2 regions of the Candidatus Pantoea soli genome follow, and region 1 is predicted to be linked to the other one. Evidence: predicted binding sites of a transcription regulator. Region 1 holds the regulator's gene; the other holds the start of a gene.
The links. The regulator sigma-54, encoded in region 1, starts transcription at its own class of promoters, with help from an activator protein. The targets are predictions, from matches to a motif close to GTTGGCACANNTTTCGCTNT.
Positions count from the first base shown of each region.

Region 1 (15,875 bases):
AACATCAATGGTGGTTATCCCGGCCATTGCCGTGTCGCGCGCTTCCCACAGCGACAGCAGCGTGTCGCGATCCAGTTTGCCGCTTAACGCCAGCGTGCTGGCAGTGCGCTGCCAGCGTAACGGTTCGCTCATTATTGCTGCTTATCCAGTGTAATAGGCTGGGCCGCATAGGTTTTCAGCTGAGCCGTCAGGCCATCAATGCCTTTGGTGCGCAGCAGGTCACTCCACTCATTCTGTTTAGTGGTGATCATGCTGATGCCTTCTGCCACCATATCGTAGGCCTGCCAGTTGCCGCTCTGGCTGTTTTTACGCCACTGGAAATCCAGGCGCACCGGCGGACGGCCGTTCGGGTCGATGATGGTGACGCGAATCGCCACAATATTGGCATCGCCCAGCGGCTTTTCCGGCTGAATCTGATAGGTCTGACCGTGATACAGCGCCAGTGCCTGACCGTAAGCCTGCGCCAGATAGTCACCAAACGCCGCAAAGTAAGCATCGCGCTGGGCCGGCGTGGCTTCACGATAGTAACGCCCCAGCACCAGCGCGCCCGCATATTTGATTTGTACGTACGGCAGCAGCTCCTCACGCACAATCTGACGCAGGTAGTCTGGATTCTGCTTGATCTTCGGCTGTTCGTTTTTCAGACGCGTGAAGGTTTTCTCCGCCGCTTCGTTCATCAACTTGTAAGGATTGCTTTGGTCTGCGCCGGCCGCGTTTGCCGCCAGGGGCGCAATGGCCAGCAGCGCAATCATCAGAAAACGTTTAAACATCGTGTTTTACCTCTCTGGGTTATTCCGTAGTAGCTGAAGCTGCAGGGGCAGGCGCGCGCTCCGCGCCGGCTGATTTATCCTCATCCTTCTTATCACCGCTCTTGTAAAGGAACTGGCCGATCAGATCTTCCAGCACCAGCGCGGATTTGGTGTCGCGCAGCGTGCCGCCATCTTTCAGCATGGCAGAACCGAGATCGGGATCGTCAAACCCCAGATTCAGCGCCAGAAACTGCTCGCCCAGCAGGCCCTGCGTGCGGATGGCCAGTGAACTGGTATCCGGAATTTTGTCGGCGTACTGATCGCTGATGGCCATGGTGACGCGCGGCGAGAGGGTTTTCTCATCCAGGGCGATATCCGTTACGCGTCCAATCACCACGCCACCAATCTTGACCGGCGAACTGACTTTCAGGCCGCCGATATTATCGAAAGTGGCATACAGCTTCCACGTCGGTTCCGTGCCCAGTGATTTCAGGTCGGCGACGCGCAGGCTGAGGAACAGCAGCGCCACCAGCGCGGCCAGCATAAACACGCCAACCCAGATTTCGTTTTTCTTGCTTTGCATTGCATCAATTCCCAAACATCAGTGCTGTCAGCACAAAATCCAAACCGAGTACTGCCAGCGAAGCATGTACTACGGTACGCGTCGTTGCCCGGCTGATCCCTTCTGAGGTCGGGATAGCGTCATAGCCATTGAACAGCGCAATCCACGTCACCGTGACGGCAAAGACCGCGCTTTTAATTAAGCAGTTGAGTACATCGGTACGGAAATCCACCGCGCTCTGCATGGCGGACCAGAAGAAACCGGGATCGATGCCCTTCCAGCCGACCCCGACCAGCGCACCGCCGGCAATGCCGACCGCGGTAAAGATCAGCGCCAGCAGCGGCATGCTGATGAAGCCGGCCCAGAAGCGTGGTGAAACTACGCGGCGCAACGGATCGACCGCCATCATCTCCATGCTGGAGAGCTGTTCCGTGGCTTTCATCAGGCCAATCTCTGCCGTCAGCGCAGAACCGGCGCGGCCGGCAAACAGCAGCGCGGTCACCACCGGCCCCAGCTCACGCAGCAGCGACAGCGCCACCAGCATGCCCAGGCTGGTTTCAGCACTGTACGTGGTGAGAACCAGATAGCCCTGCAGGCCCAGCACCATGCCAATAAACAGACCCGAGACGACGATAATCAGCAGCGAAAGCACGCCCACGCTGTACAGCTGCTTCACCAGCAGCGGCGCGTGCCGGCGGAAGGCCGGTTTGCCCACCAGCGCATGAAACAGCATCAGCCCTGCGCGGCCAAAAGCGGCACAGGTGTTTATTCCCTGACGTCCCAGTGACGCCAGCGCCTGTAACAACATCAGTTTAGGTTCTCCCTGCGCGGGTCAAATCGCTGAGGTAATCCCCGGCGGCGAAACGGAACGGAACCGGACCATCCGCATGACCCTCAATAAACTGGCGCACGCGCGGATCGGGATTTTCCCGCAGCTGCGGCGCGCTGCCCTGAGCAATAATTTTTTGTCCGGCAACGATATAGGCATGATCGGCAATGCTCAAGACCTCCGGCACATCGTGTGAAACCACGATACAGGTTACGCCCAGCGAATGGTTTAGCTCGTCAATCAGCTTCACCAGCACGCCCATGGTGATGGGGTCCTGCCCCACAAAGGGCTCGTCGAACATGATCAGCTCCGGCTCAAGCGCAATGGCGCGCGCCAGCGCCGCCCGGCGTGCCATCCCGCCAGACAGTTCTGCAGGCATCAGCTTTGCTGCCCCGCGCAGCCCTACCGCTTCCAGCTTCATCATCACCGTGCTGTGCAGCAGTTCCGGCGGCAGGCGGGTGTGTTCCCGCAGCGGCCAGGCCACATTCTCATACACGTTCAGATCGGTGAACAGCGCGCCGGACTGAAACAGCATGCTCATTTTTTTACGGACGTCATAGAGTTTGCGGCGCGACAGCGTCGGGATGTTCTGGTCACGAAACCAGATCTCGCCTTTGTCCGGCTGCAGCTGGCCGCCAATCAGGCGCAACAGCGTGGTTTTGCCGATGCCGGACGGCCCCATAATCGCCGTGACTTTGCCTGCCGGCACCGTCAGCGAAATATCGTCGAAAATGGTGCGATCGCCGCGTGTGAAACTGACGCCACGAACCTCAACCAGATTCGTTTGCTGCTGCATCATCATTACCTCTTTCTGCGGAAAGCGCGTTAGTAAAGCCGTGGATGGTAGCCTGGTAGACCGCAATGCACGATAGTTTTACAGAAACTTACCGCTCCGGTGTGGCGAAAACGGCCTTAAAATTTACTTTTGCCTCTCAGACAGTCAAAATCAGCGCCTGTTTCCGCGCGCACGCTGTTTTTACCTGTCGGACAAGGTTCGCCGACACCGTTATCCATCAAGGATTTTTCATGTTCGTAGCCACTGCTCTGCTATTTATCGGATTGATTTTACTGGTCTATGGTGCCGACCGTCTGGTATTCAGCGCAGCGATCCTGTGTCGATCTTTCGGTATTCCGCCGCTGATCATCGGCATGACGGTGGTGAGCATTGGCACATCGTTACCGGAACTGATTGTTTCTTTCTCGGCAGCCCAGCATGGCCAGATGGATTTAGCCGTCGGTACGGCGCTGGGATCGAACATTACCAATATTCTGTTAATTCTGGGCGGCGCAGCGTTGCTGCACCCCTTAACCGTACACTCCAATTTGATTCGGCGCGAACTCCCGCTGATGCTGCTGGTCTCACTGCTCAGCGGAATCATGCTGGCGGATAACCATCTGAGCCGGCTGGATGGGGTCGCGCTGCTGCTGCTGGCCGTCGGTTATTTGCTGGTGGCGATCCGCATTGCCCGCCGCGCGGAGCGCGAAAACAACGATACGCTGACGCGCGAACAGCTGGCCGAACTGCCACGCGACGAAACCGGCAATACCGTGGCGTTTCTCTGGCTGGCGGTCGCACTGATTATTCTGCCCATGTCGACGCGCATGGTGATCGACAACGCGACCGTGTTCGCCGACTACTTTGGCGTCAGTGAACTGGTGATGGGCCTGACGCTGATTGCCGTTGGCACCAGCCTGCCGGAGCTGGCCACCGTGCTGGCGGGCGCACTGAAAGGCGAAGATGATATCGCTATCGGGAATCTGATTGGGGCCAATATCTTTAACCTGGCCATTGTGCTGGGCCTGCCGGCGCTGTTTCATCCGGGCGATGTGGACACCCAGGCTTTTGCCCGTGATTACTGGGTGATGCTGGGCGTCAGCGTACTGTTCGCCCTGCTCTGCCTGCTGCGCAAGCGCCGTATCGGCCGCGTTGCCGGTACGCTTCTGTTAGGTGGTTTTATGGCGTGGGTGCTGTGGCTCTGGCTCAGCCCGGCGCTTCTCGCAAGCTATTAAGGACGGACTGACCATGTCACATCAGCAACCGGATTTTGATTTTCAGCAGGCAGGTAAAGCGGTACTGCGCATTGAACGCGAAGGGCTGGAGCAGCTCGATCAGTATATTAACGCCGACTTCACCCGCGCCTGCGAGATGATTTTTGCCTGTCGTGGCAAAGTGGTCGTGATGGGCATGGGCAAATCCGGGCACATTGGTAAAAAGATTGCGGCGACGTTTGCCAGCACCGGTACCCCGGCATTTTTTGTCCATCCGGGAGAAGCCAGCCATGGCGATCTCGGCATGGTGAGCGCCAGCGATGTGGTGCTGGCTATCTCCAACAGCGGTGAATCCAGCGAAATTCTTGCGCTGATTCCGGTGCTGAAGCGTCAGAAAGTCCGGCTGATCTGCCTGACCAGCCGCCCGGAGAGTGCGATGGGCCGCGCAGCGGACGTGCATTTATGCGTGAAAGTGCCGCAGGAGGCCTGCCCGCTTGGCCTCGCGCCCACCTCCAGTACCACCGCCACCCTCGTGATGGGTGACGCCCTGGCTGTGGCGCTGCTGGAAGCGCGGGGCTTCACGCCGGAAGATTTTGCCCTGTCGCATCCGGGCGGCGCGCTGGGGCGGAAACTGCTGCTGCACGTCAGCGACATCATGCACAGCGGCGATGAAATTCCGCATGTGACGCGCGACGCTTCGCTGCGCGATGCCCTGCTGGAGATTACGCGTAAAAACCTCGGTCTGACGGTGATCGTCGACGACCTGATGAAAATCGAAGGGATCTTCACCGACGGCGATTTACGCCGCGTATTTGATATGGGCATCAATTTTCAGTCAGCCAGTATTCAGGATGTGATGACGCGTGGCGGTATCCGCGTGCGCCCGAATATGCTGGCTGTGGATGCACTGAATCTGATGCAAAACAAAAACATTACCGCCCTGCTGGTGGCCGATGACGATCGGCTGCTCGGTGTGGTACATATGCATGACATGCTGCGCGCTGGCGTGGTCTGACGGGAAAAAGAATGCTTACTGAAACCGCGATGGTTGAAACCTGCTACGGCCCGGTCAGTGCCGATGTGATGGCGCGCGCCGCGCAGATTCGTCTGTTAATCTGCGATGTTGATGGCGTGATGTCGGACGGTCTGATTTACATGGGTAACAGCGGCGAAGAGCTGAAGGCCTTTAACGTCCGCGACGGTTACGGCGTGCGTTGTCTGCTGACCTCTGGCATCGAAGTGGCTATCATTACCGGCCGGCGCGCCACCCTGCTGGAAGATCGCTGTAAAACGCTCGGCATTACGCATCTTTACCAGGGACAGTCGGATAAGCTTTTGGCCTGGCGTGAACTCCTGGATAAACTGTCACTGTCTGCCGACCAGGTGGCCTATATTGGTGATGACCTGATCGACTGGCCGGTGATGGCGCAGTCCGGCCTGAGCGTCGCGGTAGCGGACGCCCATCCGGTGCTCTTGCCGCGCGCTCACTACGTGACGCGCATTGCCGGTGGCCGCGGCGCCGTGCGCGAGCTGTGCGACCTGATTTTAATGGCGCAGAACAAATTTGAGGATGCCAAAGGGCAATCGGTATGAGTAAAAGCAGGCGTTGGATAACGCTGATTCTGGGTCTGATCGCGCTGGTGCTGATCGGCTGGAATCTGACCAATCAGGACGACAGTAAAACGCCCGTGGCGTCCAGCGATCAGGAACCTACGTACACCAGCGCCAAATCGAGCTCGGTGGCCTATAACCCTGCCGGGGCGCTGGCCTATAAGCTGATCTCCGATAAAGTGACCTATTTCGCGGCTGACGAAGTGAGCTGGTTCGATAATCCGGTCATGACGACGTTTGATGAAAATAAAGTGCCGACCTGGTCGGTACGCGCCGATAAAGCAAAGCTGACGAAAGATCGTATGCTCTACCTTTACGGCCACGTTGAAGTGCATACGCTGACGCAGGATTCTCAGCTTGAGCGCATCATCACGGATAATGCTCAGGTTAATCTGGTTACCCAGGACGTGACATCAGACGATCAGGTCACGCTCTTTGGCCGCAGTTTTAATTCCACCGGCATGAAGATGCGCGGCAACTTACGGACAAAAAATGCCGAGCTGCTTGAAAAGGTCAAAACATCTTATGAAATCCAAAATGAACAAAAACAGCCTTAAGTTGCTGCTGGTCAGCGCCCTGCTGGCGACCAGCCTGCCCGCGCTGGCGGTGACCGGTGATTCTGACAAGCCGGTAAATATTGACTCCGTCAATCAGGCGCTGGATTTGCAGGGCAACGTTGCCACCTTTACCGGCAACGTCATCGTCACCCAGGGCACCATCAAAATTACGGCGGATAAAGTCGTGGTGACTCGCCCGGGCGGCGACAGCAATAAAACCATTGTGGATGCCTATGGCAATCCCGCCACCTTCTATCAGATGCAGGATAACGGCAAGCCGGTGAAAGGCCACGCTGCGAAGCTGCACTATGAACTGGCTAACGATTTTGTCGAGCTGACCGGTAACGCGTTTATTGAGCAGCAGGACAGCAATATCAAAGGCGACCGCATCACGTATCTGGTGAAAGAGCAGAAAATGCAGGCCTACAGCCAGGGTGAGAGCAAGCGCGTGACCACCGTACTGGTGCCATCGCAGCTGCAGGACAAGAACGGTTCGTCTGCGAGCCCCAAAAAGAGTAACTGAGAGCCATGGCCACATTAATCGCTGAAAACCTGGCGAAAGCCTATAAAGGCCGCCGCGTGGTGGAAGATGTCAGCCTGCAGGTGAAGTCCGGCGAAATTGTCGGCCTGCTGGGTCCGAACGGCGCCGGTAAAACCACGACCTTTTACATGGTGGTGGGCATCGTGCCGCGTGATGCCGGCCGGATTGTTATCGATGAAGAAGATATCAGCATCCTGCCGCTGCATGCCCGCGCGCGTCGCGGCATTGGCTATCTGCCGCAGGAAGCCTCTATTTTCCGCCGCCTGAGCGTGTTCGATAATCTGATGGCCGTGCTGCAGGTGCGCGACGATCTGACCGAAGAACAGCGTCAGGATCGCGCCAATGAGCTGATGGAAGAGTTTCACATTGAGCACCTGCGCAACAGCATGGGCCAGGCGCTCTCCGGCGGTGAACGCCGCCGCGTTGAAATTGCCCGTGCGCTGGCGGCGAACCCGAAATTCATCCTGCTGGATGAGCCGTTTGCCGGCGTTGATCCCATCTCCGTTATTGATATTAAGAAGATCATTGAGCATCTGCGTGACAGCGGCCTTGGGGTACTGATTACCGACCACAACGTGCGTGAAACGCTGGCGGTGTGTGAACGCGCCTATATCGTGAGCCAGGGCCGCCTGATTGCGCACGGTACGCCAGATGAAATTCTTGCAGATGAGCAGGTTAAGCGGGTTTATTTGGGCGAAGAGTTCAGACTCTGATAAGGTGTGGTTACACCCGACATTTGCTTAGGACATTCCAGCCGGATTATGAAGCAAGGTTTGCAACTCAGGCTCAGCCAACAGCTGGCGATGACTCCCCAGTTGCAGCAGGCAATCCGCTTGCTGCAACTCTCTACGCTTGAACTCCAGCAGGAATTACAGCTGGCGCTGGAAAGCAATCCGCTGCTTGAACAAACCGATCTGCATGAAGAAGTTGATGCCCGTGAATTCCAGGAGAGCGAAGCGTTAGATACGCGCGAGGCACTTGAACAAAAAGAGATGCCCGACGAACTGCCGCTGGATGCCACCTGGGATGAAATTTACACCGCCGGCACCCCTTCCGGCACCGGCACCGATTACCAGGATGATGAGCTGCCGGTCTATCAGGGCGAAACCACTCAGAGCCTGCAGGATTACCTGATGTGGCAGGTAGAACTCACGCCCTTTACCGACACCGACCGCGCCATTGCCACCTCCATTGTTGATGCCATAGACACAACCGGCTACCTGACCGTCAGTGTGCAGGACATTTGTGACAGTATTGGTGATGAAACCTTAACGCTGGAAGAAGTGGAAGCGGTGCTGAAGCGCGTGCAGCGTTTCGACCCGGTCGGCGTAGGCGCGCGCGACCTGCGTGACTGCCTGCTGGTGCAGCTGTCACAATATGCCGCGGATACCCCAATGCTGGCAGAAGCGCGCCTGATTGTCAGTGAGCACCTGGATTTGCTGGCGAACCACGATTTCCGTAGCCTGATGCGCGTGACGCGTCTGAAAGAAGATGTGCTGAAAGAGGCGATGCTGCTGATTCAGTCGCTGGATCCGCGTCCCGGGCAATCCGTTAACACCGGTGAGCCGGAGTATGTGATCCCCGATGTCCTGGTGCGCAAAGTGGGTGCCAGCTGGACAGTAGAGCTGAATGCAGACAGCCTGCCGCGTCTGAAAATCAATCAGCACTATGCGGCGATGGGCGGCTCGGCGCGCAATGACAGCGACAGCCAGTTTATCCGCAGCAATTTACAGGAAGCCAGATGGCTGATTAAGAGCCTGGAGAGCCGTAACGACACGCTGCTGAAAGTGACACGCTGTATTGTCGAACAGCAGCAGGCGTTTTTTGAACAGGGCGAGGAGTACATGCGGCCGATGGTGCTGGCCGATATCGCCCAGGCCGTCGATATGCATGAATCCACCATTTCCCGTGTTACTACGCAAAAATATCTGCACAGCCCGCGCGGTATTTTTGAACTGAAATATTTTTTCTCCAGTCACGTCAGCACCGAAGGCGGTGGCGAAGCCTCGTCTACGGCGATCCGTGCGCTGGTGAAAAAATTGATCTCTGCGGAAAATCCCGCAAAACCCTTGAGCGACAGCAAACTCACCTCCATGTTATCTGAACAGGGCATCATGGTGGCGCGACGTACGGTTGCTAAGTACCGCGAGTCTTTATCTATACCGCCATCAAACCAGCGTAAGCAATTGGTTTGACCGAACGAAGAAGGAAGACCTATGCAGCTAAACCTTACCGGACTTAATGTTGAAATTACCGAACCGCTGCGCGAATTTGTAAATAGCAAATTTGCCAAACTGGAACACTATTTTGATCGTATCAATCAGGTTTATATTGTTCTGAAAGTGGAGAAGGTGACGCAGATTGCCGAGGCAACATTGCACGTCAACGGCGGGGAGCTGCACGCCACAGGGGAAGCGGAAGACATGTACGCGGCCATCGACGGGCTGATCGACAAACTGGCCCGTCAGCTGACCAAACACAAAGACAAACTGAAAAAACACTAACCTTCACGCTTGCAGAGGGCTGACCCATTCGGTCCTCAGAGAGAAAATGGGGCGGGTTACCGCCCCGTTTTGTCATCTGCGCAAGCGCCAGCAGGCACGTTGCCCTGCCCGTCCGACGGTGCAGCGGCGCACGCCTGGGGCTATGTGAACACGCAAGTGAAACGATGATGAACAACGATCTGACACTGGAATTGAGCGCGGTCCTTTCGCTGGACTGTACCCGCAGCGGCGTACACTGCCAGAGTAAAAAACGTGCGCTGGAGATCATCAGCGAACTGGCCGCGAAGCAGCTCAATCTGCCGCACCAGACGCTTTTTGAAGCCATCCTGACCCGCGAACGCATGGGCAGTACCGGCATTGGCAACGGCATTGCCATTCCCCATGGCAAGCTGGAAGAGGACACGCTGCGCGCCGTTGGCGTGTTTATCAGCCTTGATCAGCCAATCGCCTTTGACGCCGTGGATAACCAGCCGGTGGATCTGCTGTTTGCGCTGCTGGTGCCGGCTGACCAGTGTAAAACCCATTTGCATACGTTGTCGCTGGTCGCCAAACGTCTGGCAGATAAAACTGTCTGCCGCCGTCTGCGCGCGGCCCAGAGCAACGAAGAGCTCTACGCCATCATTACAGAAGCTCAGGAAGAACACTCGTAAGCGACAGACACTTTTTACCGGCGGCTGTGCCGGTGTGAAACGGGAGAAAGGTAATGGTGCTGATGATCGTTAGCGGTCGGTCAGGCTCAGGAAAGTCAGTGGCGCTGCGCGCCCTTGAAGACATGGGATTTTACTGTGTCGATAACCTGCCAGTGGTGCTGCTGCCAGAGCTGGCCAACACCTTAGCCGAACGTGATATCTCGGCAGCAGTCAGTATTGATGTGCGTAACATGCCGGAATCACCTGAGATTTTCGAGCACGCGCTGAGTACGCTGCCGGCCTCGTTCTCACCGCAGCTGCTGTTCCTGGATGCCGATCGCAACACCCTGATTCGGCGCTACAGCGATACGCGCCGCCTGCATCCGCTCTCCAGCAAAAATCTCTCCCTGGAGAGCGCCATTGATGAGGAGCACGATCTGCTGGAGCCGCTGCGCTCCCGCGCCGATCTGATCATCGATACCTCTGAAATGTCAGTACACGAGCTGGCCGAGATGCTGCGTACGCGCCTGCTGGGCAAACGGGAACGCGAGCTGACAATGGTGTTTGAGTCGTTTGGCTTTAAACACGGTATTCCAATCGATGCGGATTACGTGTTCGACGTGCGCTTTCTGCCTAACCCGCACTGGGATCCAAAACTGCGCCCGATGACCGGCCTCGATCGCCCGGTCGCCGCCTTCCTCGACCGCCACACTGAAGTACACAATTTCATTTACCAGACGCGCAGCTACCTGGAACTGTGGTTGCCGATGCTGGAAACCAACAACCGCAGCTATCTGACCGTCGCCATTGGCTGTACCGGCGGTAAACACCGCTCGGTGTACATTGCGGAACAGCTGGCAGATTACTTCCGCTCGCGCGGTAAAAATGTCCAGTCACGCCATCGCACTCTGGAAAAACGTAAATCATGACCGTGAAGCAAACCGTAGAGATCCGCAACAAGCTGGGAATGCATGCGCGCCCGGCCATGAAGCTGTTTGAACTGGTGCAAAGTTTCGATGCTGAAGTGCTGCTGCGCAATGAGGCTGGCACCGAGGCGGAAGCCAGCAGCGTGATTGCACTGCTGATGCTTGATTCAGCCAAAGGCGGCCATATTGAGATTGAAGCCAGCGGCCCGCAGGAAGTGCAGGCGCTGGCGGCGGTGATAGAACTGTTCGAAGCCGGTTTTGACGAAGAGTAAACGGCTTCAGTGCAGTTTATAGCGATTCAGGAACCCTTCCCCGCCCAGCTGCCGCATCTGGCGCAGAATCCACTGCTGCCGCTGGCGAATATAGCCAGAGGGGGCATCCGCATGGAAGCGGATCGGATTCGGTAACACGGCGGCCAGCAGTGCGGCCTCTGACATGGTCAAACGGCTGGCAGGCTTATGAAAATAGCGCTGTGCCGCCTCTTCCACCCCAAAGACACCCTCTCCGAACTCTGCAATGTTGAGATAAACCGTCAGAATACGACGTTTGGTCCAGACCGTTTCCAGCCCCACCGTTAAGCCGGCTTCCAGCCCTTTGCGCACCCAGCTGCGCCCGTCCCACAAAAACAGGTTTTTGGCCGTCTGCTGCGAAAGGGTAGAAGCACCACGCAGACGCTCACCTTCATCATTGCCGATGACCTGCTGAATCGCCTGCACATCAAAGCCCCAGTGTTCAGGGAACTTCTGATCTTCAGAAGCAATCACCGCCAGCGCCATCCAGGGAGAAATGTCATCCATTCCCACCCAGTCAGAATGCGCCACATAATCAAAACGTCCGCTGAACCATGCGCCCAGCTGGCGCTCCACCATGACGGCAGAAAACGGCACCGGCAGAAAAGAGAACAGCAAAATCCCCGCCAGCCAGAGACCCAGCCAGCCCAGCACCACTCTGACAAGCACGCTTTTGATACGCGTTGCCCGATTTCCTTTACGCTTACTCATCGAATTATCTCTTACCTGTTCCCTGTATTTATCAATCACTCTGGTCACGATTGCGCACAGGTGCAATTCAGTACGAAATTTTACCCGAAAAACGCAACGGCAGCCTGCCTGTCGCATTTCACCATCGGCGAGTGTTCCTTTAACAGAGCCAGTCACATCAATTACTTCCATGAAAAAGGAATCGGTTCCATGATGAAAAACTGTGCAGCAGGCTATGGCATCAATACTTTATCAATCGTGATAAGCCTCGCAATGAAAGTTTCACCACGCTTAACAATCATTTTGTCAGGCTGTTGATGAATTTCATCCTTTACCCGATCTTCTTCTGCAAACCCGGATGAATTCACAACAATCCGGTGTTTACACCGCCGCCCGTCTGGCCGGCGCATTCCGTCAGCCTGCGTTTACAATGCGCGGCGGGAAGCTAAACCGGAACTTTTCAATGCTGGTTTCCAAAACGTTTTGGATAAAAAGGACCATTACCCGGTTCAGACCAGTTATTTCAACGGTTTAAATAACTTTTTCACCCCTGATGCGCAGCAATACCTTTTCGCGCTGTACGGCAGCAGTGATTGCCGCTTCGCCTGCGTTAAAACCAGGCAAAAAGGCAATCTTTTGGTCAAAAAAAGTGCAATACGGCAAAGAAATTGATTCCTTGCTTGACTGTGTCAGCAAATTAATGTTTTCTGTATTTAAACGCTGCTCAACATCACACAATTTAATGAATCTTGTCACAAGCTGTGATGAATTTGCTAAGGTGTTTTCGAAGCGTTAACCAATACCACGCTGTTGCTTTTGTATACGACCTCAAATGATAGCAACAGCGCCCATTTCCCTGGTGTTGGCGCAGTATTCGCGCACCCCGGTTTCGACTGGGGTCATTTTTTTTCTGGCTTCCGTGATTTTTCCCGTTCAGCGACCCACGCACGTAACACATTCACATCCTGCTGCCACTCCTGCTTCAGTTCGTCGATCCACTCCTGCACGTTGTCCCACCATGCCGGCAGTTCCGGTGACTGAATCTGCTTCGCCAGTTTCTGCAGATGCAGCAAACCCACAGACCCCGCCGCGCCTTTAATTTTGTGGCCCTCTTCCGCAATGCCTTTCTGATCGCGCGCCATCATGTTTGAATCCAGTACCTCGAGGTAGCCCGGCATCATCTGTTCAAACATCGTCAGACTTTGTGTGATTAATCCCGGCCCCACCAGCTCGATATACTGCTCAAGCATGTCCACATCCAGCAGCGCGCGTGACGCATCGTCCGTGACGGCTGCGACAGGGGTTTCCGGCTCGTTCTGATAGTCCCAGAACTTTTTGATGGTCGCGGTCAGCGCCGGCACGGCCAGCGGTTTACTCAGTACATCGTCCATGCCGGCGTCGAGGTACTCTTTTTTGTCCTTCAGCACGTTGGCGGTCAGCGCCACCAGCGGCGGCAGCGTCACCCCCGCATGCTGCTGATGAATGGCGCGCGAGACATCCAGACCGGTCATGTCCGGCAGCTGAATATCCAGCAGCACCAGATCGAACTCCTGCGGGTCAAACATCGCCAGCGCGTCGTGGCCGGTCATCGCCACCTCTACGCTGCAGCCCAGCTTCTCCAGCACAGAGCGTGCCACAATGACGTTCAGCTCAATGTCTTCCACCAGCAGCACGTGCAGCGCCGGTAACGGCATGCTGTCATCCGGGCCTTCATCTTCCACTTCATCTGCCACGCGCGGCGCGTGAATCTCGACGGTAAAGCAGGAGCCCTGCCCCGGCGCGCTGCGCACGCTAATATCGCCGCCCATCGCCTGCGCCAGCCGGCGCGAAACGGCCAGCCCGATGCCGGTACCGGTGGCCGGCTTACCGCCGTGCTGATCTTTCACCTGATAGTACATAGCAAAGATCTTGTCCTGCTCCTCCTGCGGGATGCCCATGCCGGAATCCTGCACCTCGAAACGCAGGGTTTCATCCTCACGATAGGCGACGCGCACGGTAATCTCGCCCTCACGGGTAAATTTCACTGCGTTACCAATCAGGTTCCACAGAATCTGCCGCAGGCGCGTGCCGTCTGCGGTGATTTTATGCGGCAGCGGCAGCGCCGGTGCCATGACAAATTTCAGCCCTTTGGGTTGCGCCAGCAGGCCAGAGAGGTTTTCCAGATCGGCCAGGAAGCCGGTGAAATCCAGCGGCTGATTGTCCAGCTGCACTTTGCGGCGTTCGATCTTGTCCACTTCAATCACGTCATTAAAGATATTGCCCAGCGTGATGGCGGAGACGTGAATGGTTTTCAGGTATTTCAGCTGCTCCTGATTGAGGTCGGTATCCAGCAGAATGCGGCTCAGCCCCACGATGCCGTTAAGCGGCGTACGCAGCTCGTGGCTGATAGTCGAGATAAACGTGGTTTTCTCGCGGCTGGCGTTCTCCAGCGCGTCCTGATAGCGCTTGCGTTCGGTAATATCGCGGCCAAAGCCCATCAGGCCACTGCGCTTACCCACCCGGTCGTAATAGGGCACTTTACGGATTTCAAAACAGGCTTTGCGGCCATCCGGATACTGCAGCCACTGTTCATAGGTCAGCGAGACGTTGTGGCGGAACACCTTCTCGTCCGTTTCCAGCACCTTAGTCGCGGCCTCTTCGTCATAGATATCGCGCGGCGTCAGCCCAATCAGCTGCTTTTCGCTCATGCCGGTGAGCAGCTCCATGGCGCGGTTACAGCCTGAGAACTGCTTATCAATGTTGCGGTAGAAAACCAGATCGGGTGAGGCATCAAGGAAAGAGCGCAGAAAAGAGGATTGCTGCTCCAGCTCAATCTGCGCCTGCTCGCGGCGGGTCATCTCTTCGCGCAGCTTATCCATCACCTGTTCGCGCGCCTGCTCGGCTTTAATACGATCGCTGATCTCCTGATTAAGCTGCGTGATGGTCTCTTTCATCTGCTGATTCAGCTCCAGATCGCGCGTGCGCATCTCCTCCAGCTTATCTACCAGTCGTGAGAGACGCTGGCGCGACTCCTCCAGCTGATCGACCACCACCGACAGGAAATAGACCGCCCAGGGCGTAATCAGCAGGCCGAAGAAAACCGATCGGACGACATCAATACTCTCAACGTGGCCGCGCAGCACCATGGTGACGGCCATCTGCACAATCATGGCCAGCACTACCAGCGCCGAGGCCAGCAGCAGTGAAAAGCGCACCAGCCCCAGCTTGACCATCAGGTCAACGTAGTACTGCGCTAAAAGACGAATTTGTTTCATTACGGGCTCCCTGGACGAATCTGGCTCATGATAGCGTAATTATCCCGGCACTGCGCCGCCTCACCGCGCAAAGACGCGGGTTACGCCCCAGAATGGTGCAACACAGCGCGATATCGCCGACGTTCACTTCTTTATGCGCAAAGCGCTTGACTAATTCTGCCAGCTGAATAATCTGAAAGGCCGCACTTTTGCGGTACCTGCCGGTGCCTGCACTGTCCGTCCGCCCTTCTGCAGCCATCGCCTGTCGCTGGTTGCGCCAGCTTATTGCATATCCATTCATAACTATTGACTTTCTAATCAACGCTAAGCCGATTAATTTTACTAATGATGAGGCCGTTTTAATTCAAATCGGGCGCCATAAGAAAAACAGATACATGCTGCGTACGATCTGCCCTCCGCAGAGTTTTATGCTGTCACCCCCTGCTTATACAGCATTGTTCTGGCCTCAATTGCCATCAGCACAGTGAGACGGCTCACACTTCACCGCGCCATCGACACGGCCAGATTGACAAAAATTTACGTAATAAGTTTATAAATATCATAGTCTTGCTTGCAAAAAGGCATCATTAACCCTGATAAAGATGGCTATTTGACCTGAGTTCGCTTTCCCGATAAGTTGGAATTCCGCTGGATGCTTTCCGGTCGGGACTGTGTCTCGGCATATCTATGCAGCAAGAAGACTCCCTCTGGATGCAAGTTATCTCCCGTCAGAGACCGGATTTTATGCGCAGCTCACCAGGAACG
Region 1 is NZ_CP032702.1:433,953-449,827, reverse strand. Features, by position in the region: gene mlaB (lipid asymmetry maintenance protein MlaB) at 1-132, opposite strand, end outside; gene mlaC (phospholipid-binding protein MlaC) at 132-770, opposite strand; gene mlaD (outer membrane lipid asymmetry maintenance protein MlaD) at 790-1,332, opposite strand; gene mlaE (lipid asymmetry maintenance ABC transporter permease subunit MlaE) at 1,337-2,119, opposite strand; gene mlaF (phospholipid ABC transporter ATP-binding protein MlaF) at 2,124-2,939, opposite strand; gene D8B20_RS01990 (calcium/sodium antiporter) at 3,167-4,150, shown strand; gene kdsD (arabinose-5-phosphate isomerase KdsD) at 4,164-5,144, shown strand; gene kdsC (3-deoxy-manno-octulosonate-8-phosphatase KdsC) at 5,156-5,722, shown strand; gene lptC (LPS export ABC transporter periplasmic protein LptC) at 5,719-6,297, shown strand; gene lptA (lipopolysaccharide ABC transporter substrate-binding protein LptA) at 6,266-6,820, shown strand; gene lptB (LPS export ABC transporter ATP-binding protein) at 6,826-7,551, shown strand; gene rpoN (RNA polymerase factor sigma-54) at 7,600-9,033, shown strand; gene hpf (ribosome hibernation promoting factor) at 9,055-9,342, shown strand; gene ptsN (PTS IIA-like nitrogen regulatory protein PtsN) at 9,510-9,992, shown strand; gene rapZ (RNase adapter RapZ) at 10,046-10,900, shown strand; gene npr (PTS phosphocarrier protein NPr) at 10,897-11,169, shown strand; gene mtgA (monofunctional biosynthetic peptidoglycan transglycosylase) at 11,176-11,898, opposite strand; gene D8B20_RS01930 (hypothetical protein) at 12,409-12,615, opposite strand; gene arcB (aerobic respiration two-component sensor histidine kinase ArcB) at 12,777-15,131, opposite strand.

Region 2 (15,875 bases), 420 kb from region 1:
CCTGCCAGCTCGCCAGCCCAAGCGTAAAGAAGCTGGCTGCCACGACGTAGCCGCCCATGCTGTGCACATCGGACATCCAGAATGAAAAAATGTTGTACCACGACCAGTTCTGGTTGCGCGTCGGAGCGAGGTCTTCGTTACACAGACGCGGACTGTAGCGGGCATGGGCAGCGGTCGCCCCGGCGTTAACCTGAGATTGATTTGGCATGAAACCTGCTCCTCTGACTGCATGGAAAAAATTAATGACGTTGTGCAACGGTATTGCAGGAATCAGGCCAGCTTTGATTTTCTGTATACAAAAAATCGATTTCACGTATACGATGTGCACAGGGACACTGACTGACCGGAGCCGGTAATGAAGAGTGAAACAGGCCAGAAAGCCGCGGCCGACCTGAACGACAAAGACGAAGTGATATATCAGGCGTTGCTGAACGCCATTGTGGAACACCAGTTACCGCCAGGCAGCAAACTGCCGGAAGAAGCCCTGGCAGAGGTATTCGGCGTAAGCCGCACCGGTATCCGCAAAGTGCTGCAGCGCCTCGCGGCAGTGCAAATGGTCACGCTGTCGCCCAGACGTGGTGCACAGGTTGCTACGCCAGGCGTGGAGGAGGCGCGCGATATCTTCGCCACGCGCAGTCTGCTGGAGTGTGCCAACCTGCCTGCGGTACTGGCCCACCTGCAGCCGCCGCACCTGGCGGCGCTCACGCGCTTAATTGAAGAAGAAGAGCAGGCCCATGCGCAGCATGACGGTGCCGCAGCAATTCGCCTTTCTGCTGCTTTCCACATTCAGCTGCAGGCCATCTCCGGCAACCAGGTGCTGACGGAAATGGTTACCGGGCTGACGCAGCGCTCTTCGCTGGTGATTGCCGCCTGGGGCGCGCCCTGGCAGCGTGGCTGCCGCTGCGATCATCACGATCGTCTGGTGGATCTGCTGCGACAGAACGATCTGCCGGCGCTGACGGCCGCGCTGCAACAGCATTTTGAACACATCATCGCCAGCCTGCACTTTGAGCGCAGCGGCGAAACCCTGCCTGATTTCTCCCGGTTATTTGCCGGTCATAAAGGAGCGGCATCATGAGCCTGATCCAGGTAATCAACCCCAATACCAGCGCGGCAATGACCGAAACCATCGGCGCTGCGGCGCGTGCGGTGGCGGCACCGGGCACGGAAATTATTGCAGTCTGTCCGCGCCATGGCGTGCCTTCAATTGAAGGGCATTTTGATGAAGCGATTGCTGCCGTAGGCGTGCTGGAGCAGGTCGCGCTGGGGAAAGCGCAGGGCGTCAATGGCCATGTGATTGCCTGTTTTGGCGATCCGGGGCTGCTGGCCGCGCGCGAACTGGCGAGCGGGCCGGTTATTGGTATTGCTGAAGCGGCGATGCATACCGCCACGCTGGTGGCGACGCGATTTTCTATCGTCACCACGTTGCCGCGCACGCTGATCATCGCCCGCCATCTGCTGCAGCAGTATGGTTTTACCCATCACTGTGCGGCGCTGCATGCTATCGATCTGCCGGTGCTGGCGCTGGAGGATGGCAGCGGCATCGCCCAGGAGAGAGTACGCCAGCGCTGCATTCAGGCTAAGCGGGAAGATGGCAGTGGGGCAATCGTGCTGGGCTGTGGTGGCATGGCGGCGCTGGCGCAGGAACTTACCCGCGAGCTGGGCATGCCGGTGATTGATGGCGTGAGTGCGGCGGTGAAAATGGTGGAGTCGCTGGTGGCGCTTGGCTTTGGCACCAGCAAACAGGGCGATCTCGATTATCCACGACAAAAACCGCTCAGTGGGCCATTTCAGCACCTAAACTAAGGGCTGGTTGAGGACTGATCACAGGAACTTGCAGAATGAGCGACGTATCTGAAAAGAAAGAGTACAGCTTCAACAAAAACTACCCGCGTGACCTGATTGGCTACGCCGGGCAGCCGCCGCATGCACAGTGGCCCGGCAACGCCCGCGTTGCCGTGCAGTTTGTGCTGAATTATGAAGAAGGCGCGGAAAACAGCGTGCTGCATGGTGATGCCGGCTCCGAGCAGTTTCTTTCCGATATCATCGGGGCGGCCAGCTATGCCGACCGGCATATGTCAATGGAGTCGCTGTATGAGTATGGCTCGCGCGCCGGATTCTGGCGGATTCATCAGGCGTTTCAGCAGCGCGGGCTGCCGCTGACCATTTTCGGCGTGGCGATGGCGCTGGCACGCCATCCGGATATTGTCGCGGCGATCAAAGCGGCGGATTACGACGTGGTCAGCCACGGCTGGCGCTGGATCCACTATCAGGGCATGGATGCAAAAACCGAGCGGCAGCATATGCAACAGGCGGTGGATGTGCTGACCGATCTGTTTGGTAAAGCTCCGACCGGCTGGTATACGGGACGCGACAGCCCGAACACGCGCCGGCTGGTGGTGGAGCAGGGCGGCTTCAGCTACGACAGTGACAACTACGGTGACGACCTGCCGTTCTGGACCCAGGTGACCTGTCAGGACGGGACGGTGAAGCCGCATCTGATCATCCCGTATACGCTGGAGTGCAATGACATGCGCTTTGCCACGCCGCAGGGTTTCAATACCGCAGAGCAGTTCTTTACCTATCTGCGTGATACGTTCGATGTGCTGTATGAAGAGGGAGAAAGCGCGCCGAAGATGATGTCGGTAGGCATGCACTGCCGCCTGCTGGGACGGCCGGGTAAATTCCGCGCGCTGCAGCGTTTTCTTGATCACATTCAGCAGTATGACGATGTGTGGATCTGTACCCGCCAGCAGATTGCCGATCACTGGATTAGCACGCACCCGGCACCGGCGGTTTAATCCTGCCGCACAGCCGGTAATGCCACACGGCCACCGGGCTGGTTATCAGCCCGGCTTGCGTTTCAGCTCATCAGGCTGACCTGAGCGGCTACAATGCGCCAGCCGTCAGCCATTCTGACCCACGTCTGCTGCTGCCGTCCGATTTTCGCCACGCCTTCGCGGGTGAATTCGGTGCTGCACACCGCATAATCGTCGCCGAAGGTGGTGATGACGGTGTTACGCAGCGTGCGCGCCAGGCCCTGCGAGGGGCGTGCCGCGCGGAAAGCGCGTATCGCTTCAATACCGTATAAATTCTCCCCCGCGCCGAGACGAACCGTGCGCGCCTCATGCCAGAACAATGCGTCCAGCGTTGCCACATCATTGGTGACCAGCGCCTGCTCATAGCGGTAAAACGCCGCGCGTACTTCAGCCAGCACTGCTGGTTGATCAATCTGTTCAGGTGTCATCATGGGGTTTCCATCCCTGTTATTTGTGGCAGGGTAAGCCCCTGCTGTTGCAGTGCGTGGGCGGCGCGTAGCGCCAGATGCTCTTTAAAGGGGGCGGCTATCAGCTGCAGGCCAATCGGCAAGCCGCTGGCAGTTGGCAGCGGAACCGTGCACACCGGTAATCCGAGGAAAGAGATCGGCTGCGTCAGCATGCCCATGCTGGCACGCGTCGGTAAAGACTGGCCATTGATAAAGATCGTTTCCTGTCCCACCGTGGTGGCGCTGCATGGCGTGGCCGGTGCAATCAGCACATCAATATGACGAAACAGCGGCAGCACCTGCTGCTGAAAATGACGACGGAAACGCTGCGCCTGCACGTACCACGCAGCAGGCAGCATGGCACCAGCCAGTAACCGCTCGCGCGAATGCGGCTCGAACTGCTGCGGAGCGCTGCGCAGCGCCGGCAGATAGTGATTACCGCCTTCAGCCGCTGTCAGGATAAACGCGGCGGAGCGGGCCAGTTCCGCTTCGGGCAGGGTGATCTCTGCGTCAGCCTGCAGTGCTTTGGCCGCTGCCGCCACGGCCGCGCGCGCATCGTCATTACACCAGGTGGCAAAATAGCCGCCCAGCACGGCGCAGCGCAGCCCCTCCGCCCCGGCGTGCAGCGTGGTACCGGCTGGCTGTACCGGCTGCTGCGCCTGAAAGGCATCGGTGGGATCGGCACCCTGCAGGGCATCGTACACCTGCGTTAAATCTTCCACCGAACGGGCCAGCGGCCCGATATGGTCGAGGCTGGCAACAAAGGGATGGCTGCCGCTGCGTGATAACCGGCCAAAGGTGGGTTTCAGACCAAAGATCCCGCACAGCGAGGCGGGAACGCGAATGGAGCCGTTGGTGTCCGTGCCAAGCGAAAAATGCACCAGCCCGGCTGCCACCGCCGCCGCCGATCCGCCGGACGATCCACCGGCGATGCGGGTTAAATCGCGCGGGTTACGTGTTGCACCATAGTGCGTGTTTTCCGTGGTGAAGCCATACGCATAAGCATCCATGTTCAGCATGCCGGAGAGCAGCGCGCCGCAGCGTTGCAACTGCGCGACTGCCCAGGCATCCTGCGCGGCAGCAGGCCGCTGTGCAAACAGCTGCGCACCTGCCAGTGTGGTGTGCTCCGCCACGTCAAACAGATTCTTGACCGCATAAGGCACGCCGGCCAGCGGCGGCAGCTTTTCACCGCGCCGGCGCTTTTGATCGATCTGTTCCGCTTCCTGCAGCATGCGCTGCCCCGTGACGGCGGTCCAGGCGTTCAGCGCCGGGTTGTGCTGCTCAATTGCCTGCAGTGTCTGGCGCGCCACGTCGCGCGCGCTGAGATCGCCCTGCGCCAGCGCCTGCTGCAGCTGCGTAATAGAGAGAGAGGCCAGCTTCATGGATGGAACACTCCTGCCACTTCAAGGCGATCGTCCAGCGGCAGCGCCATCAGCGGCTGCGCCATGGCGGCAATCCGCGAGAACTGCATCAGCAGCTCTGCCCGACGCACGTCGTCCAGTTCCAGTGCCAGAATCTGCTCCATCTGCGCAATATACTGCGCCCAGTCCGGTTGTGTACTCATGGTTTCCTCCGTTAAAAACCGGCGGCGCTGCCGTTACTGCGCGGATCGAACGCGCCTTCCAGCATGCCGTTGTTATGTCTGATGATGGCGCCGGCATGGCCGACCACTTCGCTGAAATCAGGCAGCAGCTCCACCTCATGCCCGAGCGCGCGCAGGCGCTGCACGGTTTCCGGTGCAAAACGCGCTTCCAGCTTGAGCGAATCAGAGGATTCTCCCCACGTGCGGCCCAACAGCCAGCGCGGCGCACTTACGGCCTGCTGCAGCGGCAGGCCCTGTATTACATGCCGGGTAAAAATCGCCGCCTGGGTCTGGGGCTGGCCATCGCCACCCATGGAGCCGTACACCAGCGTGCGGCCATCTTTCAGCCGTGCAGCGGCGGGGTTCAGGGTATGAAACGGCTGTTTGCCGGGCAGCAGTGCCAGCAGATGATCCGGTTGCAGGCTGAAAGCCGCCCCGCGGTTTTGCCAGGTGATGCCGGTACCGGGCAGCACCACACCGCTGCCAAATTCGTGGTAGATACTCTGGATAAAGGAGACCGCCAGCCCGCTGCTGTCCATTACCCCCATCCACACGGTATCGCCGGGGCCGCGACCGGTGCCCCAGGCAGCCGCATGATCGTCCCGCACCTGTGCCGCCAGCGCGGTGAGGTGGTCGCGCGTCAGCAGCGCCTGAAGGTCGGTATCTATGTGGCGCGGATCGGTGATGTGCTTATCGCGCAGCGCGAACGCTTTTTTCGTGGCTTCAACAATGCGATGCACGGTTTCTGCCTCATCAGCCTGTGCCATGTTCAGGTGATCGGTGATACCCAGGATCGCCAGTGAGACCAGTCCCTGCGTGGGAGGCGTCATGTTCCAGATGTCGCCTTCACTGTGGGCCAGATGCAGCGGTGTGCAGCGGCGCGCACGCTGCTGCTGTAAATCTGCCAGCGTGATCGGCATGCCAAGCTTTTGCATTTCCCGGGCCAAATGCTGCGCCAGTTCGCCACGGTAAAAACTCTCCAGCCCCTGATCGCTTAACAGGCTCAGCGTCTGCGCTAAGGCCGGCTGGGTGAAACGACTCCCTGCCGCCGGCACGCTGCCATCCGGCAGAAAGGTGGCGGCAAAACCGGGCTGATGCAGTAATTCGTGCTGTTTGGCCGCGGTGGCAGCGGCCTGTGAGGCGGTCACCGGAATACCGTCGGCGGCGTAGCGCAGCGCATCACGTAACAGGCGGGAGAGGGGCAGCGGTGCGGCACCGAGTTCGGCGGCCAGCGTCAGGGCTTCCTGCCAGCCGCTGACGGTGCCCGCCACGGTCAGCGCCGCCTTTGGCCCGCGATGGGGGATGTGACTTTCGCCGGAGTAGAAATCGCGGTGCGCCAGCGCGCCTGCGGCTCCGCTGGCATCAATGGCGATCGGATCGCCGTGTGGCGGCACCACCAGCCAGAAACCATCGCCGCCCAGCCCATTCATGTGCGGATAAACCACCGCAATGGTTGCCGCCGCCGCGACCATTGCCTGTAATGCGTTACCGCCTTCACGCAGCACCGCTAAGGCGCTTTCGCTGGCGAGGTGATGCGGCGTCACCGCCATGCCCTGCGGGGCCATATTGCTCTGGATCATAATGCACTCTTGTTCGGGTACGTCCGGTTGCAGAAGCAAGAGCTGTTCCAGTTTTGCGGTGCGTTCACTGTGGATCGATTTATGCTAGCTTGTGCTGAAACAAAAGTTACAGGACCGGATATGAAACAGCTTGATGAACGCCTCCGCAGTCACTATCCGCAGCTGTCGCCGCAGGAGCAGCGCATCGCCGACTTTGTGTTTGACCATTTTGACGACATGATCAGCTACAACAGCGCAGAGCTGGCGCGGCTGAGCGGGGTGTCTAAAGCGACGGTCAGTCGCCTGTTCAAACGTCTTGGCTATGAAAAATACAAAGACATGCGCGATGAGCTGCGCATCCTGCGCCAGAGCGGTATGCCGCTGACCGATAACCGGGATGCGGTGCAGGGCAACACCTTACTGTCGCGTCACTATAAGCAGGAGATGGCGAACCTGACGCAGTGGGTTAATAGCATCGATGCGCAGCAGTTTGGCGACGTCATTCAGGCGCTGAGCGCCGCCCGCCGCATCTTTATTATCGGCATGCGCAATGCCTATCCGGTGGCGCTGCACCTGCGCCAGCAGCTGATACAGGCGCGTGCGCAGGTGTTTTTACTGCCGCAGCCCGGACAAACGCTGGGGGAAGAACTGGTGGATATCACCCCCGAGGATGTGGTGGTGGTGATGGCATTCCGGCGACGTCCGCGCATCATTCGCCCGCTGATGCAGCAGCTGCAGCAGCAGCATGTGCCGGTGCTGGCGCTGTGCGAGCCGCAGGCGCAGGGGGTAACGTCGCTGGCGCGCTGGCAGCTGTGTGCCCCGCTGGACAGCGTTTCGGCATTTGACAGCTACGCATCGGCCATGAGCCTGATAAACCTGGTGGCCAATGCCTTGCTGCACGAGATGCTGTCGCAGGGGCGTCAGCGCATCCACCATATTGCCGATCTTTACCAGCAGCTGGACGAGCTGGAACACCGCTAGCGGGCACCCTTTTGGTGCTTTGCACTCTTTTTGATCGCCCTGCATTGCAGGGCCTCTCCGGCTGACAACCGCGTCAATCCGCTTACCATCATATTTCTCCCGCTTTTTTAACCGCAGCCGCACCTGGCACATTAGTTGCAGATCACGTAATCAGGAATCTTTTGTTTCATGCTTACGTTACCGGGGTGCATAATGAAAAAGCTTTTACTGGCAGTAGCAGGCGCAGCATTACTGATGGCTCAGGCGGGCAGCGCACTGGCCGATCAGCTGCAGGATATCCAGAAACGCGGCGTGATCCGTATCGCTGTACCGCAGGATTTCCCGCCGTTTGGTTCGGTCGGCACGGACCTGCAGCCGCAGGGTTACGACATTGATATGGCGAAATACCTCGCGAAGCAGATGAAACTGAAGTTGCAGCTGGTGCCGGTCTCCAGCGCCAACCGCGTGCCTTATCTGCAGACGGATAAAGTGGATCTGGTGATCTCCAGCATGGGGAAAAACGCGGAGCGTGAAAAAGTCATCGATTTCAGCCGCGCTTACGCGCCCTTTTTCCTTGGCGTCTTTGGTCCGAAAGGGGAGCCGCTGAAAGACGCGGCGGCGCTGAGCGGAAAATCGATAGGTGTCACGCGTGGCGCGGTGGAAGACATGGTGCTGAGCGATGTGGCACCCAAAGATGCGCAGGTGAAACGTTACGAAGATAACAACACCACGCTCTCGGCCTACTTATCCGGTCAGGTGCAGTATGTGGCCACCGGTAACCTGGTCGTGGCGGCGATTGCGCGCCAGAACGCTGAAAAAGCCCCGGTGCCGCAGTTTATGCTGAAGGATTCACCATGCTATATCGGGCTGAAAAAAAATGAGCCGGCGCTGAAAGAGAAAGTGAATGCGCTGATTGAGCAGGGCATTAAAGACGGCACGCTGAACGCACTCTCGGAAGAGTGGCTGAAAGCGCCGCTGCCTGCCAGCCTCGGTGCCTGAGCCATGACGCAGCTTAACTTCGCTGATCTCTGGCCGCACTGGCCGGCGCTGCTGGCCGGTCTGTGGGTGACGGTGCAGCTGACGGTGCTGGCGACGCTGGGCGGCGTCAGCCTCGGGATTCTGGGCGCGGCGCTGCGCAGCGGCAGACCCAGCTGGGCCAGCCGCCTGTGGGGCGTCTACGTCGAGCTGATTCGCAACACACCGTTTGTGGTACAGCTGTTCTTCATCGTATTTGGCCTGCCTAATCTGGGGCTGAAACTCACGGCAGGTGAGGCCGCGCTGCTGGCGATGCTGGTTAATCTTGGCGCTTACAGCACGGAAATTATTCGCGCCGGGATTCAGGTGACACCGAAAGGGCAGTGGGAAGCCGGCCGCGTACTGGGACTGAGCCGCACGCAGACTTTTATCCGCGTGGTGCTGCCGCCGTCGCTGCAGCGCATTTACCCGGCGCTGGTCAGCCAGTGCATCATCGTGATGCTCGGCTCCTCGGTGGTATCGCAGGTCTCCTATGAAGAGCTGACGTTTGCCGCCAACCTGATTCAGTCACGCACCTTTTTGAGCTTTGAAGTCTATCTGGTGACCACGCTGATTTATCTGGCGTTGTCGATCGCCATGCGTCAGCTGCTGCTGGCGCTGGGGCGCAAATGGTTTGGAGCGCAGCCCGCATGACAACGTTTACTGACTGGGACATCCTGCGCAATCTGCTACTGGCCGCACGCTGGACGCTGTTGCTGTCGCTGGTGGCCTTTTTCGGCGGCACGCTGGTTACGCTGCCGCTGCTGTTTCTGCGTTTGCTGAAGCGGCCGTGGCTGCTGCGCCTGGTGCGTGGCTATACCGAACTGTTTCAGGGCACGCCGCTGCTGATGCAGCTGTTTCTCGCTTTCTTTGGTGTCGGGCTGTTTGGCATCGACGTGGCGCCCTGGACGGCAGCGTCGCTGGCGCTGACGCTCTACACCAGCGCGTTTCTGGTGGATATCTGGTATGGCAGTATTCGCGCCTTGCCGAAAGGGCAGTGGGAGGCGGCGCGCTGCCTGGGTCTGAACTTTGGTCAGACGCTGGTGCGCGTGGTGGCGCCGCAGGCGATTCGCATTGCGATTGCGCCAACCGTGGGGTTTGCTGTGCAGGTGATCAAAGGTACGGCGCTGGCCTCCATCATTGGCTTCGTCGAACTGACCAAAGCCGGCACCATTCTTAATAACGTGACCTATCAACCGTTTAAAGTATTTGGCCTGGTCGCGCTGGGCTACTTCCTGATGTGTTATCCGCTGTCGCGTTACAGCCAGTATCTGGAGAAAAAATTCAATGCCGCTCATCACCATTAATCAGGTCCAGAAGTACTACGGCGATAACCACGTGCTGAAAGGGGTCGATCTGGATATCGATAACGGCGAAGTGATCTCCATCATTGGCCGCAGCGGCTCGGGCAAAAGCACCCTGCTGCGCTGCATGAACGGGCTGGAAGGGTATCAGGAGGGCAGCATCAAGCTGGGCGGCATGACCATCACCGATCGCGAATCGCAGGCGCGGGAAATCAGCCGCTCTGTAGGGATGGTGTTCCAGAACTTTAACCTGTTCCCGCACATGACGGCGCTGGAAAACGTCATGCTGGCACCACGCCGCGTGCTGAAGAAAAGCGAAGCCGAATGCCGCGCGCTGGCCACGCAGATGCTGGAGAAGGTCGGGCTCGGCGAACGCCTCCATTACTATCCGGCCAGTCTTTCCGGCGGGCAGCAGCAGCGCGTGGCGATTGCCCGGGCGCTGGCGATGCAGCCCAAAGTCTTACTGTGTGACGAAATCACCTCGGCGCTGGACCCGGAACTGGTGGGTGAAGTGCTGAAAGTGCTGGAGCAGCTTGCTGCTGAAGGCATGACGCTGATTCTCGTCACGCATGAAATGAACTTCGCCCGCGACGTGGGCGACCGCGTGGTCTTTATGCATCAGGGGCGCGTCTGGGAGCAGGGCGACAGCAAAACGCTGTTTGCCAACCCGCAAAGCGCTGAGCTGAAGCAGTTTATCTCGACCGTGCGTCTCTAAGCTTCTGAACTAAGGAACCGATCATGGATATCAGCCAGTTTTCGCAAATCAATCCACCACAGCGCCTGCTGATGGGGCCGGGCCCAATCAATGCCGACCCGCGCGTGCTGCGCGCCATGTCGAGCCAGCTGATCGGCCAGTACGATCCGGCGATGACCCATTACATGAATGAAGTGATGGCGCTGTACCGCGGTGTCTTTCGTACAGAAAACCGCTGGACGTTGCTGATCGATGGTACGTCCCGCGCCGGTATCGAAGCGATACTGCTGTCGGCGATCCGTCCGGGCGATAAAGTGCTGGTGCCGGTATTTGGCCGCTTCGGGCATCTGCTATGCGAAATCGCGCGCCGCTGCCGCGCCGAGGTGCACACCATTGAGGTGCCCTGGGGTGAAGTATTTACGCCGGATCAGATTGAAGACGCCCTCAAAAAAGTCCAGCCGCGTCTGCTGCTGACGGTGCAGGGCGATACCTCAACCACCATGCTGCAGCCGCTGAATGAGCTGGGTGCCCTCTGCCGGAAATATGGCGTGCTGCTCTACACCGATGCCACCGCCTCGCTGGGCGGTAACGCGCTGGAGACGGATGCATGGGGGCTGGATGCGGTGTCCGCCGGGATGCAGAAGTGCCTGGGCGGGCCGTCCGGCACGTCGCCAGTCACGCTGAGCCCGCAGATGGAGGCGGTGATCCGCCAGCGCAAATGCGTGGAGCAGGGGATTCGCACCGCCGCGCATCAGGATGGCGCTGATGAGATGATCTACTCCAACTACTTTGACCTCGGCATGATCATGGATTACTGGGGGCCGGAGCGCCTGAATCACCATACCGAAGCCACCACGGCCCTGTTTGGTGCGCGTGAGTGCGCGCGCCTGCTGCTGCAGGAAGGGCTGGATAACAGCATCGCCCGCCATAAACTGCACGGCAATGCGCTGCTGAAAGGGATTCAGGGCATGGAACTTGAAACCTTCGGCGACCTGCGCCACAAGATGAATAACGTGCTGGGCGTGGTGATCCCGGCGGGCATTGATGGCGATCGGGTGCGCAAGCTGATGCTGGAGGATTTCGGCATTGAGATCGGCACCTCTTTTGGTCCGCTGCACGGAAAAGTGTGGCGCATTGGCACCATGGGATACAACGCGCGCAAAGATTGCGTGATGCAGACCCTGAGCGCGCTGGAAGCGGTGCTGAATCACTGCGGCTTCCGCACCACCCAAGGCGCCGGACTGCAGGCGGCATGGGATCACTACGGGAGCCATGCATGAGTGTCAGCCTGATGAGCGCCAGTGAGGCGCAGTCGGCCGCGCAGCGCGTCATGGCGCGCTGTGATGCGCTGGCTGAAATCAGTGAGAGCGCCGGCAGCCTGACGCGCGTTTACCTGTCGCCAGAGCAGCTACGGGCCAATGCGCGCGTAGCAGAATGGATGCAGGCTGCCGGAATGCACACCTGGCAGGATGCGGTTGGCAATATCTGCGGTCGTTACGAAGCCACTGTTCCGGGTGCGGCGGCGCTGCTGCTGGGCTCGCATCTGGATACGGTACGCAACGCCGGGCGCTATGACGGCATGCTGGGGGTACTCAGCGCCATTGAAATTGTACAGTGGCTGCACGATCGCCAGCTGCGTCTGCCGCAGGCGATTGAAATTATCGGTTTTGGCGACGAAGAGGGCACGCGCTTTGGCATTACGCTGCTTGGCAGCCGCGGCATTACCGGCAGCTGGCCGGACAGCTGGGTGACGCATCCGGACGGCAACGGCATTACCGTTGCCGCCGCGATGCAGGACGTCGGGCTGGATGCCGCGCGGATCCATGAAGCCGCGCGCGAAGTCAGCGACATCGCGGCCTATCTGGAGCTGCATATTGAGCAGGGGCCTTGCCTGGAGCAGGCAGATCTGGCGCTGGGCGTGGTCACGGCCATCAACGGTGCCCGCCGGCTGACCTGCCACTTTAGTGGTGAAGCCGGCCATGCCGGCACGGTGCCGATGACCCACCGCCGCGACGCACTTGCCGCGGCGGCAGAGTGGATGGTGTTTATTGAACAGACCACGCGCGAGCACGACCCGCAGCTGGTGGCCACGGTCGGCACGCTGAACTGCCAGCCGGGGGCGGTGAACGTCATCCCTGGCGAGGTTCAGCTGTCGCTGGATATCCGCGGCCCGCAGGACGCACCGCTGGAGCGTCTGCTCTCGGTGCTGCTCACCCAGGCTGAGGCGATTGCCCTGCGGCGCGGTCTGTCGTTCACGGCGCACGAATATTATCGCATCGCGGCAACTGCCTGCGACGCGCGCCTGCAGCAGGCGCTGAGCCATGCCGTAGAAACCGTGCAGGGGCGTTCGCTGTCGCTGCCGAGCGGTGCCGGTCATGACGCGATCGCTATCGCGGAGCGCTGGCCGGTGGGCATGCTGTTTGTGCGCAACCATCGCGGTATCAGTCACCATCCGGCGGAATCGGTGCGGGCTGAGGATGTGGCACTGGGGGTGCAAGCCTGGCTGCAGGCGGTGCATCAGCTGGCGCAGGGCTGAGGAGACACCATGGAGCTGACCACATTTAATCAGGCTGAGACGGAGCAGGCCCGCCAGGCCATTGCCCACTGCGTGGCGATCGCCGGCTGGCAGCAGGCGCTGGTGGCGGCACGCCCGTTTGCCGATACCGATGCCCTGTATCGCAGGGCGGAACAGCTGACGCTGAACTGGCAGGCGGACGATCTGCGGCAGGCGCTTAGTGCGCATCCGCGCATTGGGGAAAACGCCGCCGGTGCGCACCGGGAAGCGGCGCTGTCACGGCGTGAACAGTCGGCAATGCAGCAGGCGGATGCGGCGCTGCAACAGGCAATGCAGGCGGGCAATCAGCGCTATGAGCAGCGTTTTGGCCGGGTATTTCTGATTCGGGCCAAAGGGCGCAGCGGTGAGCAGATGCTGGCGGAATTGCAGCGCAGGCTTAACAATGATGCAGAGACCGAGCAGCAGGAAGCGCTGACGCAGCTGCGGGAAATTACCCTGTTACGGCTAAAGGAGAGCATCACATGAGCACCATCACCACCCATATTCTTGATACCGCGCTGGGCAAACCGGCGATTGGCGTCGCCATTTCGCTGGAGCAGAACAGCCCGCAAGGGTGGCTGCCGGTGGCTGAAGGCGAAACTGACAGCGACGGTCGGGTGACATCGCTGACCCCGGAACCGATCACGCCTGGCCACTACCGGCTGACCGCTGAAATTGGCGACTACTTTGCCGCTGACGGACGCGACGCGCTTTATGTCAGTGCCCAGATTGATTTTGTCATTGGCAGCGCAGGCAGCCACTACCATCTGCCTTTTCTTATCTCACCGTGGTCCTGGTCTACCTATCGCGGCAGCTAATCCACCGGTGCCCGCCTGGCTGATAAGCGCTGCTGCGGCGGCACAAGGCGTACTGCGCCGCTGGTGCCTCCTGCTGTGCGCTTACTGTTTGTCAGCGCGCGGGTTTTTGCCCGCAATGCGGGCGTTGCCAGGCGGGCGATTGAAAGCCAGCAGCTATCAAAACCTTCGGTTCATCCAGATATATTCTGCTGCGGGCTGCGGTTATCTTAAGCGGATAACGTGAAGCCAATGGAGCCGAGAAACAATGAGCACGCCAGACAATAACGATAACGCAGCAGCCGCAGGTAAATGTCCCTTTCATCACGGGGCATCCGAAGAAAAGAGCGTTTTAGCCCGCGGCGCAGGCAGCGGCACCAGTAACCGTGACTGGTGGCCCAACATGTTGCGCGTCGATCTGTTAAACCAGCACTCCAGCCGTTCCAATCCCCTTGATGAAAATTTCAATTACCGCGAAGCGTTCAGCACGCTTGATTATGCCGCGCTGAAAGCGGATATCCGTGCCCTGCTGACCGACTCGCAATCCTGGTGGCCCGCCGACTGGGGCAGCTACATTGGCCTGTTTATCCGCATGGCGTGGCACAGCGCCGGCACCTACCGCACGGTTGACGGTCGCGGTGGCTCCGGTCGTGGTCAGCAGCGCTTTGCGCCGCTGAACTCATGGCCAGACAACGTCAGCCTCGACAAAGCGCGTCGCTTGCTGTGGCCGGTAAAACAGAAATACGGTCAGAAAATTTCCTGGGCCGACCTCTATATCCTGGCGGGTAACGTCTCGCTGGAAAACGCCGGCTTCCGTACTTTTGGCTTCGGTGCCGGACGTGAAGACGTGTGGGAACCGGATATGGACGTTGACTGGGGTAACGAAAAAGAGTGGCTGGCTCACCGCCACCCGGAAAGCCTTGCCAACGCGCCGCTGGGTGCCACCGAGATGGGCCTGATTTACGTTAACCCGGAAGGGCCGGAAGCGAGCGGGGATCCCAAATCAGCCGCGCCTGCCATTCGCGCCACCTTTGGCAACATGGGTATGAACGATGAAGAGATCGTGGCGCTGATTGCCGGCGGTCATACGCTGGGCAAAACCCACGGCGCCGCTGCTGCCAGCCATGTCGGGGTCGATCCCGAGGCTTCACCGCTGGAAGCGCAGGGGCTGGGCTGGCAGAGCAGCTACGGCAGCGGTGCGGGTGCGGATGCCATTACCTCGGGCCTGGAAGTGGTGTGGACGCAAACCCCGACCCAGTGGAGCAACTACTTCTTCGAAAACCTGTTCAAATATGAGTGGGTGCAGACACGCAGCCCGGCGGGCGCTATTCAGTTTGAAGCGGCCGATGCGGAAGCCATTATTCCGGATCCGTTCGACCCGGAGAAAAAGCGCAAGCCTACCATGCTGGTAACCGACCTGACGCTGCGTTACGACGAAGAGTTTGGCAAGATTTCCCGCCGCTTCCTCAACGATCCTCAGGCGTTCAACGAAGCCTTTGCCCGGGCGTGGTTTAAGCTGACGCACCGTGATATGGGGCCGAAAGCGCGTTATCTGGGGCCGGAAGTGCCGAAAGAAGATCTGCTGTGGCAGGATCCTTTACCGGCTGCCGTTCATCAGCCCACCGCCGATGACATCACCAACCTGAAGGCGAAAATTGCGGCGGCCGGCCTGAGCGTCAGCCAGCTGGTGTCCGTGGCCTGGGCGTCTGCGTCTACCTTCCGCGGTGGCGATAAGCGCGGTGGCGCCAACGGTGCGCGTCTGGCGCTGGCGCCGCAGAACGGCTGGGCAGTGAACGCCAGCGTGGTGCACGATGTGCTGCCGGTACTGCAGTCCATCCAGCAGGAGTCTGGTAAAGCCTCGCTGGCGGATGTGATTGTGCTGGCGGGCAGCGTCGGGATTGAGCAGGCCGCCGCCGCCGCGGGCGTGGCGGTACAGGTTCCCTTTACGCCGGGCCGCGTCGATGCACGCCAGGATCAGACGGACATCGACTCTTTTAACGTGCTGCAACCGCTGGCGGATGGTTTCCGCAACTACCGTCGCGTTCACGGCGGCTCATCCACGGAAACCCTGCTGCTGGATAAAGCGCAGCAGCTGACGCTGAGCGCACCGGAACTGACCGTGCTGCTGGGGGGCCTGCGCGTGCTGGGC
Region 2 is NZ_CP032702.1:857,044-872,918, forward strand. Features, by position in the region: gene D8B20_RS03860 (NCS1 family nucleobase:cation symporter-1) at 1-208, opposite strand, end outside; gene D8B20_RS03865 (GntR family transcriptional regulator) at 356-1,078, shown strand; gene hpxA (allantoin racemase) at 1,075-1,806, shown strand; gene puuE (allantoinase PuuE) at 1,842-2,801, shown strand; gene hpxZ (oxalurate catabolism protein HpxZ) at 2,864-3,247, opposite strand; gene D8B20_RS03885 (AtzE family amidohydrolase) at 3,247-4,647, opposite strand; gene hpxX (oxalurate catabolism protein HpxX) at 4,644-4,829, opposite strand; gene D8B20_RS03895 (gamma-glutamyltransferase family protein) at 4,841-6,427, opposite strand; gene hpxU (MurR/RpiR family transcriptional regulator HpxU) at 6,548-7,387, shown strand; gene D8B20_RS03905 (transporter substrate-binding domain-containing protein) at 7,580-8,365, shown strand; gene D8B20_RS03910 (amino acid ABC transporter permease) at 8,369-9,034, shown strand; gene D8B20_RS03915 (amino acid ABC transporter permease) at 9,031-9,687, shown strand; gene D8B20_RS03920 (amino acid ABC transporter ATP-binding protein) at 9,668-10,399, shown strand; gene D8B20_RS03925 (pyridoxal-phosphate-dependent aminotransferase family protein) at 10,423-11,658, shown strand; gene hpxK (allantoate amidohydrolase) at 11,655-12,914, shown strand; gene uraD (2-oxo-4-hydroxy-4-carboxy-5-ureidoimidazoline decarboxylase) at 12,924-13,418, shown strand; gene uraH (hydroxyisourate hydrolase) at 13,415-13,750, shown strand; gene katG (catalase/peroxidase HPI) at 13,995-15,875, shown strand, end outside.
Region 2: D8B20_RS03895 (gamma-glutamyltransferase family protein) is a predicted target of sigma-54. The motif match lies at 6,460-6,479, and genes of this name have one in related genera.